2 regions of the Pseudoalteromonas sp. BZA4 genome follow, and region 2 is predicted to be linked to the other one. Evidence: predicted binding sites of a transcription regulator. Region 2 holds the regulator's gene; the other holds the start of a gene.
The links. The regulator ArgR, encoded in region 2, controls arginine synthesis, uptake and breakdown. The targets are predictions, from matches to a motif close to ANTGAATANNTATTCANT.
Positions count from the first base shown of each region.

Region 1 (8,729 bases), on a different contig from region 2:
TATGATCACCGCCAAATCGATGGTAAAGAATCAGTAGGTTTCTTAGTAACAATTAAAGAGTTACTTGAAGATCCGACTCGTTTACTACTAGATGTTTAATCTGGTTGTATGAAAACTAAGCTGTGAACCTCGTTCACAGCTTTTTTTTTGCGCCTTTGGTCTAACTGGGGTTTTCATGTGGAGCCTTGGGATTTATACTAAGTGCGCAATTTGGGATAGCTGTTTATTTTGCATAAATATTCAGCTCTTTTAGTATAAAAAATTGGATAAAGCATCATGAATTTGCATGAGTATCAGGCAAAACAACTTTTTGCCGAATATGGTTTACCAGTTTCTCAAGGTTTCGCTTGCGATACACCTGAAGAAGCTGCAGCAGCTGCTGAGAAAATCGGCGGTGATATGTGGGTTGTTAAAACACAGGTTCACGCAGGTGGCCGTGGTAAAGCTGGCGGTGTTAAGCTAGTTAAAACAACTGACGAAGTTAAAGAGTTCGCTGCGAACTGGTTAGGTAAAAACTTAGTTACTTACCAAACAGACGAAAATGGTCAGCCAGTATCAAAAATTCTTGTTGAAAGCTGCACTGACATCGCTAACGAATTATACCTTGGCGCTGTAGTAGATCGTGCTTCTCGTAAAGTTGTTTTCATGGCATCTACTGAAGGTGGTGTTGAAATCGAGCAAGTTGCAGAAGAAACTCCAGAACTAATTCACAAAGCTGAGATCGATCCACTAGTTGGTCCTCAAGCTTACCAAGCTCGTGAGTTAGGCTTCAAACTAGGTTTAAACCCTACTCAAATGAAACAGTTCGTTAAGATCTTCATGGGTCTTGCTAACATGTTCAACGATTTCGATTTCGCTCTATTAGAAATCAACCCGCTAGTAATCACAGACGAAGGTAACCTTCACTGTCTAGACGGTAAAATCGGTGTAGATGGTAACGCGCTTTACCGTCAACCTAAAATCCGTGAAATGCACGATCCTTCACAAGAAGATGCGCGTGAAGCTCACGCTGCAAGCTTCGAGCTTAACTACGTTGCACTAGACGGTAACGTTGGTTGTATGGTTAACGGTGCAGGCCTAGCAATGGGTACTATGGACATCGTAAACCTACACGGTGGCAAGCCAGCTAACTTCCTAGATGTTGGTGGCGGTGCAACTAAAGAGCGTGTATCTGAAGCATTCAAGATCATCTTATCTGACGACAACGTTAAAGCTGTTTTAGTTAACATCTTTGGTGGTATCGTACGTTGTGACATGATCGCAGAAGGTATCATCGGCGCAGTTAAAGAAGTAGGTGTTAACGTTCCTGTAGTTGTACGTTTAGAAGGTACTAACGCTGAACTTGGTCGTGAAGTACTAGCTAAGTCTGACCTTAACATCATCGCTGCTGAATCACTAACAGACGCAGCTGAAAAAGTTGTTGCTGCTGCGGAGGGCAAATAATGTCTGTATTAATCAATAAAGATACAAAAGTTATCTGTCAAGGTTTCACAGGTGGCCAAGGTACTTTCCACTCTGAGCAAGCGCTTGAGTACGGTACACAAATGGTTGGTGGTGTAAGCCCAGGTAAAGGCGGTCAAACGCACCTTGGTCTTCCAGTATTCAACACTGTACGTGACGCTGTTGAAGCAACTGGCGCAACTGCATCAGTTATCTACGTACCAGCACCTTTCTGTAAAGATGCAATCTTAGAAGCTATCGATGCTGGCATCGAGCTAATCGTTTGTATCACTGAAGGTATCCCAACACTAGACATGGTTGACGTTAAAGTTAAGCTTGATCAAACTGGTGTTCGTATGATCGGTCCTAACTGCCCAGGTGTTATCACTCCGGGTGAAACTAAGATCGGTATCATGCCTGGTCACATCCACAAGCCTGGTAAAGTTGGTATCGTATCACGTTCTGGTACTCTTACTTACGAAGCGGTTAAGCAAACTACTGACGCTGGTTTCGGCCAATCAACATGTGTTGGTATCGGTGGTGACCCAATCCCTGGCACTAACTTCATCGACGTTTTAGAAATGTTCGAAAAAGACGAGCAAACTGAAGCTATCGTTATGATCGGTGAAATCGGTGGTACTGCAGAAGAAGAAGCTGCAGAATACATCAAGCACAACGTGACTAAACCAGTTGTTTCTTACATTGCGGGTGTTACTGCACCTCCAGGTAAGCGTATGGGTCACGCTGGTGCAATCATCGCAGGCGGTAAAGGTACTGCTGATGAGAAATTTGCTGCATTAGAAGCTGCTGGCGTAAAAACTGTACGTTCACTAGCTGACATCGGTGCTGCACTTAAAGAGAAAACAGGCTGGTAATCAGTTTTAATCTCTTAAAAAGGCTCGCTTTTGCGGGCCTTTTTTGTATCTATCACTTTTTTGTTCCCTACAAGAAAATTCCAATCACAAATTAAGAATAATAATGCTTTATTTGTGAATATAAATTCTCTACACTTGTGGCTTGTATATCTGTTTTTATTAAAACATTCGACTTTAATAAGGTAAATATTACGTGCGTACCACAGAATTGGTAGATGGATTTCGCCAGTCAACCCCATACGTTAATGCTCACCGCGGTAAAACATTCGTTGTTATGCTTGGCGGAGAGGCGATCGATCAGTCTGGTTGTCGCAGCATCATCAACGATGTCGCGCTATTAACTAGTCTTGGTATTAAGATTGTTTTAGTGTTTGGTGCTCGCCCACAGTTTAACGCAGCGCTTGAACAAGTTGGCATAACTAGTCAGTTTCATAATGAGATACGGGTAACTGATAACGCAACATTTGATGTGATCAAAAAAGTAGCGGGTGCGATGCAGTTCGATATAACAGCGCGTTTATCTACGTCTTTAAGTAGTACACCTATGTCGGGCTCATTTTTAAATGTGGTGACTGGTAATTTTGTTATTGCTCAGCCTTTAGGTGTTGATGAAGGTGTGGACTATCATCATTCAGGTAGAGTGAGACGTATCGATGTTGCGGGTATTCGCCACCAGTTAGATAACAACGGAATTGTTCTGCTTGGGCCAATAGCGGCATCTGTCACAGGTGAAAGTTTTAACTTAACTGCTGAAGAAATTGCTACGCAAGTAGCTCTCAAACTACGCGCCGATAAAATGCTTGGCTTTTGTAAAGAAGCCGGTATTTTGGATGAAAATGGTGAGGCGATTGCAGAGCTAATGCCAAATGAAGCTGAGCAGCTACTAGTAAACTATCGCAAGCAACCTGACTCATGTGTAAGCGCAACCGTATTCTTACAAGCTGCAATTGATGCTTGTCGAGGTGGCGTACATCGTTGCCATCTTGTTAGTTACAAAGAAGATGGCGCCTTATTACAAGAGCTGTTCTCTTTAGATGGTATTGGTACACAAATCGCACCACAAAGCTCTGAGCAATTACGAAGTGCAAGTATTGCTGATATTACCGGAATCATTAACCTTATAAGACCCCTTGAACAGCAAGGCTATTTGGTGCGCCGTTCTCGTGAACAGCTAGAAATCGAAATTGAACAATTTACGGTTATTGAGCGTGATGGTCTTATTATAGCGTGTGCGGCTTTGTATCCGTTTGCTGATGAACAAGTAGGGGAGTTTGCAAGTTTGGCTGTTCACCCTCAGTACCGAGATGCCGATCGCGGCAGTTATCTACTGAGGTTTATTATTAATAAGGCTAAACGTGCGGGTTATTCGCATTTATTTGCACTCACTACACGTAGCATTCACTGGTTTTTAGAGCAAAGCTTTGAAATAGTGACAGTTGATGAACTACCTGCGAAGAAAAAAGCGCTTTATAACCATGAACGCCGCTCTAAAGTATTGCGGCTAGATTTAACTAAGCTAGGTAATAAGAGGTGACGCATGCGTCACCTCTTATATACCCAAACATCCTCAGGGTGCGAGTTTCAGTTGGAATTAAAAGCAATTTAGGCAAGGCATTGATTGCAAGTAATAGTGGTTCTATTGTTAAAATCAATAACGCAGTATAAATTGCTTTTAAACCAACCCTTTGGGCGCTTCACAGGCACTTACTCTCATCGTTGTTACTTCTTAAAAGGGACTGCCATTCTTGCAAAGTAACGCCTTGATATTAAGCACCTGTGAAACGCTGAATTCTGCATCTTGAGGGGGCTTGGGTATACTCTTAATATTGATAGTTAATGTGCTGATAAAAACGCACGCGTAAATCTTGGCGAGTTGGATTAAATGCCAGCTCGTCGGTAACTTCATTTATCGCACTTTGCACTTGATTCATAAACTTACCATAACCAATGTCATGCTTGTCTTTATCAGCTGCGGCAATCACAAAATGTAGCGAATCCACAAGTTGATCTGCATCCCAATACTGTTGTAATTGCACCTGCTCAGAGCTGCAATCAAAGGTTAGTTTTTGCAGTTCGCTGTTACTTTGTGCGTTATCAATATTGCTATTACGAACAATAGGGCGGGTACCGTTAGCGATAAAAGCGCCGAGTGTTAATCCGCGTTTATCACATGCTCGTTTGAATGCATCAAAGATATATTGATAAAACTGCGTATAATTTTCTTCGTTCAACATATGCTGGAATTGCGTTTTAATGGCGCGAGTTACTGGAATCGAAAACCCAGCGTATGTCATCTCACTGTGTTCATTTGGTAAATGACATTGGCGAGACTGGTAACGTGGATACAAGCTACGTAATTTATAGCCATAGCTTTCTTTGTGACCTTTTGCTTTAGCAAATAAATCATAAGTTAGATGTTGGTGGTCACGAATTTTAAGAGGTGGTTGGCCGCTTAGTAGTTTTTCTTGTAGTGAGTTGATCACTCTTTGCACATTATGATGAAAACTAGCCGCATGAGCGCGAATATCTTCACCGGTCGCTAAGAATAATAAACGAATTTTTTTGCATTTTTGCTCACCATCAGCAAATACATTATGTGCTTCATGGTATTGTGGGTTATAGAAAAACAAAATTTGCTTAGCGGTTTCTAAGCTATATGCCTCATCATGGTAACGAACCACTGGCAGTTTATCGTTGGCGATTAGGTGTACATTATGTAATTCATACTCATCACATAGTGCAAATAACTCCCTTGCAAGACGCTTATAAGCACAGCTCACATTGGTGAACTGGGCAAAAAACTCATCAGTAGGTTTAAATTCAACTAACACATACTGGTTTGCACGTGCTGAGCTTGGAATATAGACTCGATGTTGATTGAGCGAAGCCATCTTTTTTCCTTATTGGTAGTGAAACTGACGGCACTATATCGCTAGTCAATGATCATTTTATTGCGTTAGAACAATTTTTTTACCGATTTTGTCGAGTCTGTGAACTATGTATTTAACAATCGACGTAATATCTTCAATAAACATGATGCAACCACTGTATGTTAGGGTTTGTTTTTGTAATAATGCATTAGTTTTGTCACCATGCAATATTCAGAGGATTATGCTCCTATGGCGGAAATTGAGAATCGCCCAAGTAACTTTATTAGAACGCGTATCGACGAAGATCTAGCAAGCGGTAAGCATGCGACTACACACACGCGTTTTCCACCAGAACCAAACGGTTTTTTACACATTGGTCATGCAAAGTCTATTTGTTTGAATTTTGGTATCGCCCAAGATTATCAAGGTCTTTGTAACTTACGTTTTGATGATACGAACCCAGAAAAAGAAGACATCAACTACGTAAATTCGATTAAAGAAGATGTGCAGTGGTTAGGTTTCCAGTGGGATGGTGAAATTAAGTATTCATCTAACTATTTCGATGCCTTATACGGCTATGCTGTTGAGCTTATCGAAAAAGGCCTAGCGTATGTGTGTTTCTTATCGCCAGATCAAGCCCGTGAATACCGTGGTACTTTAAAAGAGCCAGGTAAAAATAGCCCATATCGTGATACGCCAGTTGAAGAAAACCTAGCGCTATTTGAAAAAATGCGTAATGGTGAATTCAAAGAAGGTGAGTGTGTACTGCGTGCTAAAATCGATATGGCAAGCTCATTCATGGTACTGCGTGATCCGATTATTTACCGTGTTCGTTTTGCTCATCACCACCAAACAGGTGACAAGTGGTGCATTTACCCAATGTACGACTTCACACACTGTATTTCAGATGCGCTAGAAGGTATTACACATTCATTATGTACGCTTGAGTTCCAAGATAACCGTCGCTTATACGATTGGGTATTAGATAACATCAGCCTTGAGTGTCATCCGCAACAAATCGAGTTCTCACGATTAAATCTTGAGTACACCATTATGTCTAAGCGTAAATTAAACGACTTAGTGGTAAATGGACATGTTGAAGGCTGGGACGACCCACGTATGCCAACGATTGCTGGTTTACGTCGTCGTGGTTATACACCTGCATCAGTACGTGAGTTCTGTTCTCGTATCGGTATCACTAAACAAGAGAACATGGTTGAAATGGGTATGCTAGAAGCCTGTATCCGTGAAGACCTAAATGAGCATGCACCTCGTGCAATGGCTGTTCTTGATCCTGTGAAGGTTGTTATCGAAAACTATGACGCAGATAAAGTAGAGACGTTATCTGTTGCTAATCACCCGAATAAAGAAGAGATGGGTCGCCGTGACGTACCTTTCACTCGTGAACTTTATATCGAGCGTGAAGACTTCCGTGAAGAAGCAAACAATAAGTTTAAGCGTTTAGTTCTTGATAAAGAAGTACGTTTACGTGGTGCGTATGTAATTAAAGCTGAGCGCGTTGAAAAAGACGAAAACGGCGAAATTACGACTATTTTCTGCTCTTACGATCCTGAAACTCTGGGTAAAAATCCAAGTGATGGCCGTAAGGTTAAAGGTGTTATTCACTGGGTATCAGCAAGTGAATCTATCACAGCTGAAGTTCGTTTATACGACCGTTTATTTAATGTACCAAACCCAGCTGCAGCAGAAGACTTTAACGCAACACTAAACCCTGAATCACTTGTGGTTCTTGAAAATGCGAAAGTTGAGCCGTCACTGGCAAATGCACAAGCAGAGCAGGGCTTCCAGTTTGAGCGTACAGGTTACTTCTGTCGTGATAGCAAAGCAGAAACATTAGTATTCAATCAAACTGTGGGTCTTCGTGATTCATGGGCTAAGATTGAACAAAAGGGCTAATAGCTAATTTTATTTAGTTTCTAAGCTTAATAAAAAACCCTTTCACTTTAAAAGTGAAAGGGTTTTTTTATCACCATTAAAAGCGATTAGAAATAACCGCGAATACCCAAGCTGAAATTACGACCAGGTAGTGGCGCTTTTTCTTTAATGAATGAGCTGTGTACGAAACCAAGTTCATCGGTTAAGTTGTCAACATTAATGTAAAGCTGTGTATCAACAGGACCTAAGTCAAGTTGGTAGTTAGCTGATGCATCAAACAGGGTATAACCGTCAGTTTTTGTCTCGTAAGCAGTAATGTCAGACTGCTCAAAATAATGAGTACCGGTTAGGCTAAACTTCCAATCAGACACTGTGTACTGTAATTCAGAACCCAGTTTATTAGCAGGGATACGAGGTAAGTAACCTTCATCATCTTTTAGCTTAGCCGTTGTTGAATCACCAAACACTTTAACTAGCGCACTTGGCGTCACTTGATAGTGTACGTCAAATTCAATACCGTATAATTTCGCATCTTTACTTGTGAATTGGTAAACCGCCATTGCATCTTCACCTGCATCAGCTGCTGATTCTAAGCCATGCTCTTCATCAAAAACTAAACCGGTATTTTGCTGGTAGTAATAGTTTTCAATGTCGTTATAGAAGAAGTTAACTGTGTAACCAAAGTCACCAATAAAGCGGCGGAAACTTAAGTCAAAGTTCGTTGCAGTTTCTTGCTCGATATCTTCTGGCTCAAAATGAATTTCGCCGTCTTCAATATGATAACCAAGGCCTAGCTCATAAGTACCTGTTGCAATATGAACACCGTTTGATAGTAATTCAGCACTTAGTGGCGCACGTTCTGAACGAGATACACTCAAAGCAACACTTTGGCCTTCTTGATATTGCCAAATTGCACCAGCAGATAAGCTTAGATTTGTGAAATCTTCACTATAGTTAATGATTTCAGCTTCTTCTTCGTCATGGTGCTCTTCTTCCTCTTCATGATCGTGATCATGATGGTGCTCAGCCATGCTTACAGCAGAGTCGATTTGGTAATCTTCAAGGCGTGCACCTAGCTCAACGGTCACATCACCAAACTGGCGCTCTTCAAGAACGAATAATGCGTTTGTTTTAGTAACACTTGCTGGCGTAAAGGCTTCTTCACCATCTGCATCATAGTCAGACTCAGTGTAGTGAAAACCAGCCATACCGTGCCAAAGGCCTAACTTGTGCTCAACGGTTGCACGTGCTTCGGTTGTTTTGTTTGTAAACACTGTGCCCACTGCACCATCTTCAATTTCAGCGTGTTTGTAGTCAGTGTAGCCAACGCGTAGTGAGATATTTTCAATCCAGTTATCATGAAGTGCATAGCTCATGTAACCTTGCCAGCGGTCTTGCTCTAGCTGCGCAAATACTGATTCTTCGTGCTCTTCTTCCACTTCATGTTCGTCATGATCTTCCTCTTCATGATGATGATGCTCATGAGCAGGAATACCGTAATCTGTTTCGATGCGGCCGTATGACACACCTAGCGTCAGGTGATCGCCCACGTAACTAGTACCGAAGTTAACTGTTTGGCTATCGATAAAGGTGTTTTCTACGCTGTTAGCTGTTTCGTGTTCTTCATGCTCTTCACCTTCATGCTCCT
Region 1 covers NZ_JBECOT010000001.1:212,398-221,126, forward strand. The annotation lists gene odhB (2-oxoglutarate dehydrogenase complex dihydrolipoyllysine-residue succinyltransferase) at 1-99, shown strand, start outside; gene sucC (ADP-forming succinate--CoA ligase subunit beta) at 277-1,443, shown strand; gene sucD (succinate--CoA ligase subunit alpha) at 1,443-2,315, shown strand; gene argA (amino-acid N-acetyltransferase) at 2,509-3,849, shown strand; gene ABMY41_RS00900 (DUF3083 family protein) at 4,136-5,206, opposite strand; gene glnS (glutamine--tRNA ligase) at 5,435-7,102, shown strand; gene ABMY41_RS00910 (TonB-dependent receptor) at 7,189-8,729, opposite strand, start outside.
Region 1: the regulator ArgR is predicted to act here: its motif matches at 2,429-2,446, upstream of argA (amino-acid N-acetyltransferase).

Region 2 (8,729 bases):
GAGCCTGTCCTTGATTCCTTATTCTCCTAATGAACCTTATTCCGCGGTATTATGAGTAATGCTTCCTTATCCATCTACTCATTAAGCTTCTTGCTTAGTTGATGTAAGTAATTATAGAGAAATGGGCAAAGCTGAGTAGGTCAAAATCTTACTTAATCTGCTGGTTATTTTATTGTCATTTAAAGTATGTTGTTATATTTCAAGTGTTTATCTTGTTTTGTGCAGTGTTTGCTGGTGGTTTTTACTCAATAACTGCCATGTGGGTGAGATATGTCTTACATGCAAATTCCTAAATGGCAGTTAGGTTGATTGAAATATAAGTTTAAACGGGTGCACTTTGCCCTAACTCTAGGTAAAATATTTTGATAATTGTTACTATTTAGGTGCTATAAAATGAAGAAAACAGCCTTAGTATTACTTAGCGCATTATTAAGCGCGCCTACATTTGCTGCAGATGTAGTAAATATTTACTCGTTTCGTCAACCATTCTTAATTCAGCCTATTTTGGATGATTTCACTAAGCAAACAGGTATTAAAACTAACGTGGTTTTTGCTAAAAAAGGGTTAATTGAACGTGTAAAGCGTGAAGGTAAGCACAGTAAGGCTGATTTAGTATTAACCTCTAATTTTAGTGCGCTGATTCAATTAGAGGACTTAGGCTTAACGCAATCAATTAATAGTGATGTGGTTAATGCGAATGTGCCAAGCACTTTTCGCGATGCCGACGGTCAATGGATAGCACTTACTAAACGTGTACGTAATGTTTACTCTGCAAAAGAGCGTGTTGGTGCACTTGCTGAATTAACTTACGAGGATTTAGCCGATCCAAAATACAAAGGTAAGATCTGCACTCGATCTGGTAAACACCCTTACAATTTAGGTTTAGTTGCTTCTATGGTTGCTCACCATGGCGAAGCAAAAACTAAGCAATGGCTTGAGGGCGTAAAAGCCAATTTAGCACGTAAGCCGCAAGGTAATGACAGAGCGCAAGTCAAAGCCGTAAAAGAAGGTTTATGCGATCTGGCGTTAGGCAACAGCTATTATTTTGGCAAAATGATGCAAGATGAGCAGCAAAAATCATGGGCTGAAGCGGTTTATATTAACTTCCCTAACCAAACAAACCGTGGTTCTCATATCAATGTATCGGGCGTTGTTATGACCCGTTATGCTAAAAACCCTGAAAATGCCTTGAAACTGGTTGAGTATATGACCGACAATAAGGCGCAAAATATGTATGCTTCAGTTAATATGGAATACCCTGTAAAGCAAGGGGTTGCATTATCTGAGATGGTTGCATCATGGGGAGAGTTTAAAGAAGATAGCCTTCCTCTTGATGAGATCAGCAAATATCGCCCTGTGGCACTGAAGCTGATTGATGAAGTAAAGTTTGATTTATAACGAGGATATTTCTCGTAACACATTTTTATAAAAGCTGTTTTTTAACAGCTTTTATTTTATCTGGTATTAATCCACTTATGCATGTGAAGTTTTCGCTGTCGCGTTGGCAGCTAATAGCCTGGCTTATTGGCCTGTTGCTTGTTACGCCATTAGGCTTTTTGTTATTTGAGTCTCTGCAAGGAGATTCAGATGTATTTCAGCACCTTTTCGATACTGTGCTGTGGGATTATACCCGTAATACACTCATACTTATTGCAGGGGTAGGGCTGCTGAGCTGTGTAATTGCATTGCCGTTAGCTTGGTTAACTGCATATTGTGACTTTCCTGGGCGAAAGCAATTTGAATGGGCGTTAATGCTGCCATTAGCAATGCCAACTTATCTCATCGCCTATGTGTATACCGACTTGCTTGATTACGCAGGGCCAGTACAAATAGCCCTTAGAGACTGGTTTGGCTGGCAATCACCAGACGATTACTGGTTTTTTGATATTCGTACATTGACTGGGGCTATTTTTATGATTGCCTTGGTACTCTATCCTTACTTATACCTAATTTTTAAAACGGCACTCAGAGAGCAGTCTTTTAAACTAGTACAAGCTAGTCAACTAATGGGGCTATCACCATTACAAAGTTTTTTACGCGTTAGTTTGCCTCTTGGTCGTGGGGCGATTGTGGCAGGGGTTACATTAATCAGTATGGAAGCTATGGCTGATTTTGCCACTGTTAATTACTTTGCTGTGAGCACACTAACGACCGCTGTTTACGATACATGGCTTGGCTATTACTCATTAACGGCAGCGGCGAAAATTTCAGGCATTATGTTACTGATTTTGTTTTTAACCATCATGGTTGAACGCTTTAGTCGTCGTAATCAAGCTGTGTATGAGCGTCAGTCAAGCGTTAACAGTGCAACCTTGTATCGCTTAAAAGGCAGTGCCGCATGGGCTGCAAGCTTGGCTTGTACCGTTGTGCTAGTACTGGCTTTTATTTTGCCGGTTGGGGTGTTAGTTAAATACGCTATTGTTTATGCAGATGAAGCATGGAATGGGGCATTCTTTAATTACGCTTGGCAAAGCTTTAAAGTGGCTGTTGTGGTGAGTATTGCAACTATTCTATTGAGCTTATTGGTATTGTTTTATCAACGTATTGCGAAACAAGCTTACCCTTTGATCCCAGGGCGTTTAGCAAGTACTGGCTACGCCTTACCTGGTACTGTGTTAGCCATTGCCGTATTGCTACCATTAACTCAGTTAGATGATGCATTAAATAATTGGCTTGAACCTTTTGGTTTATCACCAGGATTACTTTTGAGCGGCACTTTATTTGCGATGATTTTTGCTTATGTTGTACGTTTTTATGCGATTGCGCATGGCGCGCTTGAAAGCAGTTTTTTACGTATTAGCCCATCGCTAGATATGGCCAGCCAATCAATGGGCAAAGGGCCCTTACAAACCTTGTGGCGAGTACATTTACCACTGTTAAAGCGCGGCATTCTAACAGCTGGCTTGTTAGTGTTTATTGAGTGCATGAAAGAGTTACCAGCAGCTCTATTACTCAGACCTTTTAATTTTGAAACCCTGGCAACTCATGTTTTTCAATATGTTAGTGATGAGCAATTGGAGCTTGCGTCAATTTCAGCCTTGTTTATCGTGTTAGTTGGGTTAATCCCTTTGTATTTCGTTAATCGTTCGATGGAGCAAAATCACTCATGAGTCATTTGATAATTAAAGACTTAGCTTATCAGTACAATGTGACTCAGGTGTTGAGTGAACTAAACCTCAATGTTGAACAAGATGAAATCGTCTGTTTGCTTGGCGCAAGTGGCTGCGGCAAAACTACCACCCTAAAGGCAATTGCCGGAATTTTACAGCCTGAGCAAGGCTATATGAGTATTGATTCGAAAGTGGTCAACGATAGTGGGCTGTTTGTTGCACCGGAGAAACGTAATATTGGCATGATGTTCCAAGACTATGCGTTGTTTCCTCATTTAACGGTAAGCGACAACATTGCGTTTGGCCTAAGCAACATGAGTAAAGCGCAAAAGCGAGAGCGTGTCGATGAAATGCTTACCCTTGTTAAACTCGATGGTTGTGCAAAGCGATATCCGCATCAGCTTTCTGGTGGCCAGCAGCAACGAGTGGCAATAGCCCGTGCACTTGCTTACAAACCAAGTTTATTATTACTTGATGAGCCATTTTCGAATATTGATACACAAGTGCGTTTTGAGCTTATTGCCGATATACGTCGCATTATTAAAGCTCAGCAGGTTTCTGCGGTATTTGTTACCCACTCGAAGGAAGAAGCTTTCGCATTTGCCGACACGCTTGCGGTTATGCATGGCGGAAAAATCGCCCAACAGGGCTCTCCGGAGCAGTTATTTAGTCAACCTAACTCAAAGGTGGTTGCAGAGTTTCTTGGTACGGGCATATACTTAACGGCAAAAGTATTAACGCCAACTGAATACGAAACGGCGTTTGGTGTGGTTCACTCATTGACGGCAAGCAATACTAATTGTCAGCAAGGTCAAGTGTATATAAGGCCGCATCATATTCAGTTGTGTGAAGCTGCGCACAGTGACGCAAACAGTTTAACTATCTTGCACAGGCGTTTTATCGGTACGCGTTATGTATATCGTATCAATATTGCAGGGCAAGAGTGTGAAGTTGCTGCAGAGCAAGACCGCGTGTTAGCTGTTGAGCAGCCTGTAAAAATAAAAATAATGCCGCACACAGTCAATTTTTTTCATGATTAGTAATAAATAACAATCTTGAATCCTTGGCTTTGTGCAAATAACGAGAAGCTAAGGATTCACTATGGCGCAAGCGCAATCTGGGATTTGTGCTGAAGCAAACTTACATGGTTTGCACCTGTTTTTTAATGTTTACGATGGCCATGATGAGTCATTACGTAAAAAACTAAAACGCGTTAGCGTCATTCAAGATGAGTTTGCTGATCAGTTCTCAGAAGCTATGCTATCGTGTGTGGTTGCCCTTGGTGCTCAGTATTGGCCGCATATTCTGCCCGAGTTTATCCCAAGCCAATTGCAAAGCTTTCCGAATGTGACTCATAGTGAGCATGTGATTAGTGCTCAGCCATTTGACTTGTTTGTGCAAATTCGCTCTGACCGTGAAGATGTAAATCATCTATTTGCTCTGCAAATTCTAAAATTATTAACACCGGATGTTGAGCTGGTGGAGCAGGTCCGTAATTTTCGGTTTTTAGATGGACGTGATTTTAACGGCTTCATTTATGCAGGCGATACACCTCATGGCCGTCAAAAACGTAGTACAGCACTTATCGATAAACCGGGTTACTTTGAAGACCAAGGCAGTTATATTCATGTTCAGCGCTTTGTGCATGATTTGAGTGTCTGGCAGCATTTATCGTTGTCTGAGCAAGAGCAAATCATGGGGCGCACGCGTCTAGATAACACCTTGATTGTGCCTGCTGTAGAAACCAGTCATGCGGTTCGTAGTGAATTAAAAGATGAGCATGGCCAGCCACTATTGCTAAACCAAAGCATGCCATTTGGTGATGTGCATAAGCAGGGTATTTTAATGGTTTCGTGTGCTGCGCAAGGGGATGCGTTTGAGCAGGTATTAAAGAGTCGTTTGGGGCAGGGCGATTGCTATGATCATTGGCTCGATTTTACTCAAGCCGATATGGGATCTGCGTTTTTCGCCCCGTCAGTAAACTTCTTAAAGCAACTTTAAACGGTATCGAATAAAGTGCGCACGCGATCAAGCGTCACATCGATTTCAGAAATCTTCGCAGGGGCGATAAAAATAGTGTCGTCGCCTGCAATGGTGCCGAGTACACCATCTGCCTTACCGAGTGAATCAAGTAAACGAGCAATTAATTGAGCTGCGCCTGGGCTAGTGCGAATAATAATCATCATTTCGTTATGCATAATATCAATAACAAGCTGACGCAGTGGGCTTTTCGCTGTTGGCACACCCATTTCAGCCGGTAAACAATAGACCATTTCTTGTTTTGCATTGCGAGTACGTACTGCACCGAACTTGCTTAACATGCGAGAGACTTTACTTTGACTAATATTATCAAAGCCTTGCTCTTTTAATGCTTCGACAATCTCACCTTGTGAGCCGAAGTTTTCTTCTTTTAATAGCGCTTTAAACGCTTTGATCAGTGCTTCTTGTTTGTCTTGTGGTTGCATGTTGCCGTTTCTTTATTCATAAAATGTAGGGTAATTCTACACAACTCTGCATATTTATGCAGTATTAGTTTACAAAGTCGTCCAAAATGCTGTGTCTTTACAGCTAAGTTTACAACTATGGTCGAAATTATACGCGAAATAAGCAGGATAAATTTGTTTTTAGTCGCTAATTTCATTATCTTTAGGGCCACAAATATTTCCTACCTCAAATTACGGAGAATTCCAATGAAAGTTGCTGTTTTAGGCGCAGCTGGCGGTATCGGCCAAGCATTGTCTTTATTATTAAAAACAAGTTTACCTGCAGGTTCTGAATTATCGTTATACGATGTTGCCCCTGTTGTTCCTGGTGTAGCGGTTGATCTTTCTCACATCCCAACAGACGTTAAAGTTGAAGGCTTTGGTGCTGACAGCCTAGACGCAGCATTAGCTGGTTGTGATATCGTTCTTATCCCAGCGGGTATGCCACGTAAGCCAGGCATGGACCGTGCGGACCTTTTCAACGTAAACGCAGGTATCATCAAAACATTAGCTGAAGGCATCGTTAAAAACTGTCCTAAAGCGTTAGTAGGTATCATCACTAACCCAGTAAACGGCACTGTGCCAATCGTTGCTGAAGTATTCAAAAAAGCGGGTACTTACGATGCTAACCGTGTATTCGGTATCACAACGCTTGACGTGATCCGTTCAGAAGCATTTGTTGCTGAACTTAAAGGTTTAAGCGCAACTGACGTTAAAGTTCCTGTTATCGGCGGTCACTCAGGTACTACAATTCTTCCTCTTCTATCTCAAGTTGAAGGTGTTACTTTCACTGACGAAGAAGTTGCAGCATTAACTCCACGTATCCAAAACGCAGGTACTGAAGTTGTTAACGCTAAAGCGGGTGGCGGTTCAGCGACTCTTTCAATGGGTGCTGCAGCAGCACGCTTCTGTATGTCTTTAGTTAAAGGCTTACAAGGTGAAGAAGTAGTTGATTACGCATACGTTGCAGTTGAAAACGGTGACGCAGCATACTTCGCACACCCAGTTCGCCTAGGTAAAAACGGCGTTGAAGAAATCCTTTCTTACGGTGAGTTAAGTGCATTCGAAGAGCAAGCTAAAAACGACATGCTAGCTACACTTAACAAAGACATCCAAGAAGGTGTTGATTTCATCAACGGTTAATTCCGACAGATGATAGGCGATTTTTTAAATCGCCGAAAACAAAAAAGCCTGCAAATGCAGGCTTTTTTAATGGCTCGAATAAATAGCGTTTAGTGATCGCGGGCAACGGCGATACGGGCCAAACTCTCTAAGGCTTGTTTGTACGGTGTATCTGGTAAGAACGCAATACAAGCAATTGCTTTGTCAGCTTCTTGCTCAGCTTTTTGCATTGCAAACTCAAGGGCCTTAGTGTCAGCTAATGCCGCTAGAATGCTCTCTAAGTGGTCCATACCATTACCAAGCTCAATTGCTTCGCGTACTAGCTTAACTTGCTCTGGTGTGCCTTTTTGCATTGCGTAGATAAGCGGTAGGGTAGGTTTACCTTCAGCTAAATCATCGCCAATGTTTTTACCAAGTTGCTCGGCATCAGCGTTGTAATCAAGAACATCATCCACTAATTGGAATGCAGTGCCAAGATGCATACCGTATAAGTTTAATGCTTCAAGGGTTTGTTCGTCTTGCTCGGTAATAATTGCAGCAAGGCCGGTTGCAGCTTCGAACAATTTTGCCGTTTTGCTGTAAATAACCTGCATATAGCTTTGTTCTGTCGTGTCAGGGTCATTACAATTCATTAGCTGTAATACTTCACCTTCAGCGATGACATTGGTTGCATCAGCTAAAATTTGCATGATTGGCATTTTACCTAGGCCAACCATAAGCTGAAATGAACGTGTATAGATAAAGTCACCCACCAAAACGCTCGCTGCATTACCAAACTCTGCGTTGGCTGTAGGCGTACCACGGCGCAAATGTGACTCGTCGACAACGTCGTCATGCAATAAAGTTGCGGTATGAATAAATTCGATGATAGTGGCAAGCGTAATATGGTCTTTGCCCTCATAACCAAGTGCTTTTGCCGCTAAAATGGCCAACATAGGACGAACGCGTTTACCGCCACTGTTTACTATGTATAAACCGAGTTGGTTAACCAATGCGACATCTGAGCGCATTTGGGCATGTATAAGTTGATTGACGTCATCCATTTCATTTTCGATTAACGTCTGGATAGCTTTTATATCCATTGATCTCCGAGCCAATATTTATGGGTATACGGGGCTGATTGTACAACAAAAAAAGCGCTTGCTCGATATTTTGTGATGATTCAGTAAAAAAACACTGTAAAGTTTTTTATTTGAGATCAATTTTGCCAAGATAAATTTATAGCCTTGATTAATAAGTGATCAGCTTTTTGAATTTTCAAGGTGCGTATTATTAGCGTAATTTAATTGTCATGAGATCGTAAAAACCGCTTGGCATGTGGTGTTTTTAGGATAGAATAGGGGAAAATATTGAATTGCTCTCAATGCAGCTATTTTTTATTCATTTTATCGAAAAAGAGGCTTGCTAGTTTTTGCACATTAGCGTAAACTTCGCGCCCTATTGAAGAATATTTTAGTTGCGTCGATTTGAGGGCGCACAGACGGAGTTAATTATGTACGCGGTTTTCCAAAGTGGTGGTAAACAGCACCGTGTGACTGAAGGTCAAACAATTCGTCTTGAGAAATTAGACGTTGAAACTGGTGCAGCAGTTGAATTTGATTCAGTACTTTTAGTTGCTGATGGTGAGAAAATCGAGATCGGTGTACCGTTCGTAAACGGTGGTAAAGTAACAGCTGAGGTTGTTTCACACGGTCGCGGTGAGAAAGTTAAGATTGTTAAATTTAGACGTCGTAAGCATTCTCGTAAGCAAATGGGCCATCGTCAATGGTTCACTGAAGTTAAAATCACTGGCATTAGCGCTTAATTAGAGGTACTGAGAAATGGCACATAAAAAAGCAGCTGGTAGTACTCGTAACGGTCGCGATTCAGAAAGCAAACGCCTAGGTGTTAAGCGTTTTGGTGGCGAATCAGTTCTAGCGGGTAGCATCATTGTTCGTCAACGTGGTACTCGTTTCCACGCTGGCGCAAACGTAGGTATCGGTAAAGACCACACTATCTTCGCAAAAGCAGATGG
Region 2 covers NZ_JBECOT010000007.1:83,602-92,330, reverse strand. The annotation lists gene ABMY41_RS04920 (Fe(3+) ABC transporter substrate-binding protein) at 394-1,398, shown strand; gene ABMY41_RS04915 (iron ABC transporter permease) at 1,476-3,110, shown strand; gene ABMY41_RS04910 (ABC transporter ATP-binding protein) at 3,107-4,150, shown strand; gene ABMY41_RS04905 (Dyp-type peroxidase) at 4,212-5,111, shown strand; gene argR (transcriptional regulator ArgR) at 5,108-5,575, opposite strand; gene mdh (malate dehydrogenase) at 5,801-6,736, shown strand; gene ispB (octaprenyl diphosphate synthase) at 6,826-7,797, opposite strand; gene rplU (50S ribosomal protein L21) at 8,208-8,519, shown strand; gene rpmA (50S ribosomal protein L27) at 8,536-8,729, shown strand, end outside.